DNA from 2 places in the Cronobacter sakazakii genome. Region 1 is predicted to be linked to the other one. Evidence: predicted binding sites of a transcription regulator. Region 1 holds the regulator's gene; the other holds the start of a gene.
What was found. Region 1 encodes LexA, which represses DNA repair genes until DNA is damaged. Its sites were predicted from a motif close to TNCTGTATGTACATACAGNA; they were not measured.
Positions count from the first base shown of each region.

Region 2: the regulator LexA is predicted to act here: its motif matches at 994-1,013, upstream of dinB (DNA polymerase IV).

Region 1 covers NZ_CP011047.1:1,454,764-1,457,166, forward strand. The annotation lists gene plsB (glycerol-3-phosphate 1-O-acyltransferase PlsB) at 1-393, opposite strand, end outside; gene CSK29544_RS06810 (diacylglycerol kinase) at 526-894, shown strand; gene lexA (transcriptional repressor LexA) at 1,003-1,611, shown strand; gene dinF (MATE family efflux transporter DinF) at 1,737-2,403, shown strand, end outside.
Region 2 covers NZ_CP011047.1:30,758-33,160, reverse strand. The annotation lists gene CSK29544_RS00240 (class II glutamine amidotransferase) at 1-62, shown strand, start outside; gene dpaA (peptidoglycan meso-diaminopimelic acid protein amidase) at 33-770, opposite strand; gene dinB (DNA polymerase IV) at 1,026-2,081, shown strand; gene pepD (cytosol nonspecific dipeptidase) at 2,379-2,403, opposite strand, start outside.

The sequences.
Region 1 (2,403 bases):
GCGGCCAAACATAACCGACACCGGCACCATCTGGACATCGAGATCCGGGTTGCTGCGGTGCAGATCGAGATAATTGTGGAACAGTTTGATCGATTCTTCTTTCGGCGTGTAGTAGGTGAACACGCGGGGGCCGCCATGGATAAACACATAGCGCGGCAATTCGGTGCCGTCGATGACCAGCGGATCCAGCGGATCGGGCAGATCGTGCTCCAGGCACTGCGCGCGTAGCGTCAGGAGATCCGCCTTCGAGTTATACGGCAACACATACATGATAGGGCGTGACGTATCGAGCCCAAGTTCGGGGCAGGGCGCCGCCGGGATGGACTTGCTTTTTACCAGCACGCTTAATGGTAAATTAAGTAATTTGTAGTAAATTCGTGGCCAACCGGACATAAACGATGTAAAGCCTCTGGTTAATAATGCAATTGCGGCGCAAGAATATCAGAAACTCCGTAGAATTTCTGTGGTGCTTCTTTATCGAAGCGCATTAGCATTGACGCCTGAATTTAAAAAAGGTTTCTTGTCATGGCCAATAACACCACGGGGTTAACCCGAATTATTAACGCTGCCGGCTATTCCTGGAAGGGATTACGCGCCGCCTGGAAAAATGAAGCGGCGTTCCGCCAGGAAGGGGTCGCCGTGATAGCGGCTATTCTTATCGCCTGCTGGCTGGATGTCGATCCGATCACGCGCGTGCTGCTGATTGGCTCCGTTACGCTGGTAATGATTGTCGAAATTCTCAACAGCGCCATCGAAGCGGTGGTAGATCGCATCGGCCCTGAATTTCATGAGCTTTCAGGCCGCGCCAAAGATATGGGCTCCGCCGCCGTTCTGCTGTCGATTATCCTCGCGCTGGTCGTGTGGGTCACGCTGCTCTGGCAGCATTTGCGATAAGTTTTCCAGAAATCGCGAAAGAAGCGCTTTTTTAACCGGTTATGGTTTTAAAATCACCTTTAGCTGTATATACTCACAGCATCACTGTATATGCACCCAGGGGGCGGAATGAAAGCATTAACTACCAGGCAACAAGAGGTGTTTGATCTCATTCGGGATCACATCAGCCAGACCGGCATGCCGCCTACGCGTGCGGAAATCGCGCAACGTCTGGGTTTCCGTTCGCCGAACGCGGCGGAAGAGCACCTTAAAGCGCTGGCGCGTAAAGGGGTGATTGAGATTGTCTCCGGCGCGTCGCGCGGTATTCGTCTGTTGCAGGAAGAAGAAAACGGGCTGCCGCTGATAGGGCGTGTGGCGGCGGGTGAACCGCTGCTGGCTCAGCAACATATCGAAGGGCATTATCAGGTTGATCCTGGCCTGTTTAAGCCAAACGCCGATTTTCTGCTGCGTGTAAGCGGGATGTCGATGAAAGATATCGGAATTATGGACGGCGATCTGCTGGCGGTTCATAAAACGCAGGATGTGCGTAACGGCCAGGTCGTCGTCGCGCGCATTGATGATGAAGTAACGGTAAAACGCCTGAAAAAACAGGGTAATACCGTTGAGCTGCTGCCGGAAAACAGCGAGTTTAAACCGATCGTTGTGGATCTGCGCGAGCATAACTTCTCTATCGAAGGTCTGGCGGTCGGCGTTATCCGCAACGGCGAATGGCTCTGAGCCCTTTTCCGGCTCACTGACGCCGCATTACCGTAACTGGCCCGCCCCGGTTACGGTAATGACCTCTCCCGTCTGCTAAAGACTGCATATTTTTTCATCTTCGCGTAACGGCATCGGAACGCCATATGCCCTTTCTCACTTCTACCGATAAAGCTCTCTGGCGCCTCGCGCTGCCAATGATTTTCTCAAATATCACCGTGCCGCTCTTAGGCCTGGTGGATACCGCCGTTATTGGTCATCTCGACAGCCCCGTCTATCTGGGCGGCGTCGCGGTGGGCGCTACCGCCACCAGTTTCCTGTTTATGCTGCTGCTCTTTTTACGCATGAGCACCACCGGGCTAACCGCGCAGGCGTTTGGCGCGCGCGATCCGGTAGCGCTGGCCCGCGCCCTGGTGCAACCTATGGCGCTGGCGCTGATTGCCGGCGTGCTGATCATCGCCCTGCGCGAGCCGCTGATACAGCTGGCGCTGCATGTTACCGGCGGCAGCGACGCGGTGCTGACGCAGGCCCGACGGTTTCTCGAAATCCGCTGGCTCAGTGCGCCCGCCTCGCTCGCTAATCTGGTGTTGCTTGGCTGGCTGTTAGGGGTGCAGTACTCCCGCGCGCCGGTGATCCTGCTGGTGGTCGGCAATCTGCTTAATATCGTGCTCGATCTCTGGTTCGTGATGGGGCTTGGCCTTAACGTCCAGGGCGCGGCGCTGGCGACGGCGCTGGCAGAGTACGCGACGCTTGGTATCGGTCTTGTGATGGCGGCCCGCGTGCTGCGCCTGCGCGGTATTACCCTTTCGATGC
Region 2 (2,403 bases), 1.4 Mb from region 1:
CCTGGCACAAAATCATGCCAGGCGAGTGGGCGTTATTTTGTCTCGGGGAGCGTGTAGTTTGACGCCAGCTGCGGGTGCACCACGCTGCTGCTGAGCGGTTTGCTGACCACGTAACTGCCGTTCACCACAGAGACCACCGGCGGCTGCCGGGTCGCCATAAAGTAGTCGTAGCCGGGCTTAAGCTGTTTCCAGAAGCCGATGTAGTACGAATACTTGTGGCGCTCCATATTGGCGTCGGTCATGCGGAACGGATAGATGCTGACCTGCACGTTCGGCTGACCAAACACCAGCGCGCCGGTGACGAACTGGAAAATCTCATCGATATTTTTATCTGTCATCGCGTAGCAACCCACGGACACGCACGCGCCGTGGATCATCAGATATTTCCCTTCATACCCGTTAGCGCGGTCAAACGCGTTCGGAAAACCGATATTGATCGCTTTATAAAAACGGCTGTCGGGTTTGAGCTGGCTGCGCTGCACGCTATAGAAGCCTTCCGGGCTTTTGAAATCGCCCTGACGGCGTTTCGGCCCAAGACCGCCGGAATAGTTGCAGATGCGGTAGCTATCCAGTAACTGATACTGCTCGCCCATCTTGACGTACAGCTCAAGCGTGCGCTCTTCCTTAAAGATCTGGATATAAACCGGGGAACCCATTAACTGCTGTTTTAATTCTTTTTTTATCGGGGTAACGCTGTCGCTACTGACTGTACTGGCCCATGAAAAGCACGACACCAGAAGCATTGCGATTAACAATGCGATTTTACGCATACTGCTTGTTTCCTTGATAAAGCTAAGACCGATGCCGAAAGGCGAAGGGACCCAAAATAAGACTATTCTGGTTCAGGAGCGCTCACATTAGCATCGCTGTTATTTTTCGCAAGCGCTGCCTGCAGCGTTTACAATTAAGTTTTGCTTAACTTCATCGCGCCCCAAAGAATTTACGCAATTATGACGGAATAAGGAAGGTTGCCGCCGCCCCCATTTTTTGCCAGACTGTATGGACATACAGTGCGGGGCGTGGCGATGCGCAAAATCATTCATGTCGATATGGACTGCTTTTTCGCGGCGGTAGAGATGCGCGATAATCCAGCCCTGCGCGATATTCCGCTCGCCATTGGTGGCAGCCGCGAACGGCGCGGCGTTATCAGCACCGCCAATTATCCGGCGCGTAAATATGGCGTGCGCAGCGCTATGCCCACCGCGATGGCGCTCAAGCTCTGCCCGCATCTCACGCTGTTGCCGGGGCGTTTTGACGCCTATAAAGAAGCGTCTGCCCATATCCGGGAAATATTCTCGCGCTATACCTCGCTGATTGAACCGCTTTCACTCGACGAAGCTTATCTGGATGTCACCCACAGCCCGCACTGTTACGGCTCGGCGACGCTGATGGCCAAAGAGATCCGCCAGACGATTTTCGACGAACTCCAGCTCACCGCGTCGGCGGGTATCGCGCCGATCAAATTCCTCGCCAAAATAGCCTCCGATCTCAACAAGCCCAACGGGCAGTATGTGATAACGCCTGAAGAGGTGCCGGCGTTTTTGCGCACGCTGCCGCTTGGCAAGATCCCGGGCGTTGGCAAGGTGACGGCGGCGAAGCTTGAGAGCCTCGGCCTGCGTACCTGCGAGGATGTGCAAAAAAGCGATCTCGCCGCGCTGCTCAAACGCTTTGGCAAGTTCGGACGCGTGTTGTGGGAGCGCAGCCAGGGGATAGACGACCGTGAAATCAGCAGCGACAGGCAGCGTAAATCGGTCGGCGTCGAGCGCACGCTGGCAGAGGATATCCACGAATGGGCGGAGTGTGAGGCGATAGTGGAGCGGCTCTACCCGGAGCTTGAGCGCCGCCTCGCCGCCGTTCAGCCGGATCTACGCATCGCCCGCCAGGGCGTGAAGCTCAAATTTAACGATTTTCAGCTCACCACGCAGGAGCATGTCTGGCCGAAGCTCAATAAAGAGGATTTGCTCGCCACGGCGCGTAAAACCTGGGAAGAGCGCCGCAGCGGGCGCGGCGTGCGGCTGGTGGGGCTGCACGTGACGTTGCTCGACCCGCAAATCGAGCGGCAGCTGGTGCTGGGGTTGTAGGGGCTTTTCCTCGGGCCCGGTGGGTGCGCTTCGCTTACCCACCCTACAAGCTGAGGTTGTCGATTCTTGTCATTAGCTCTGGTGGGGGCGCTTCGCTTACCCACCTTACAAGCTGAAGTTGTCGATTCTTGTCATTAGCTCTGGTGGGTGAGCTCCGCTTACCCATCCTACATGATGATAACCGTCGGGAAGCGTAGGGCGGGTAAGCGTAGCGCACCCGCCTTTTAAACCCACCCCGCCACAAACGCCAAAACAAAAAAGGCGGCCCCAGGGCCGCCTTTCTTTTGCATCAAACGCTTACTTCGCCGGGATCGCTTTCAGC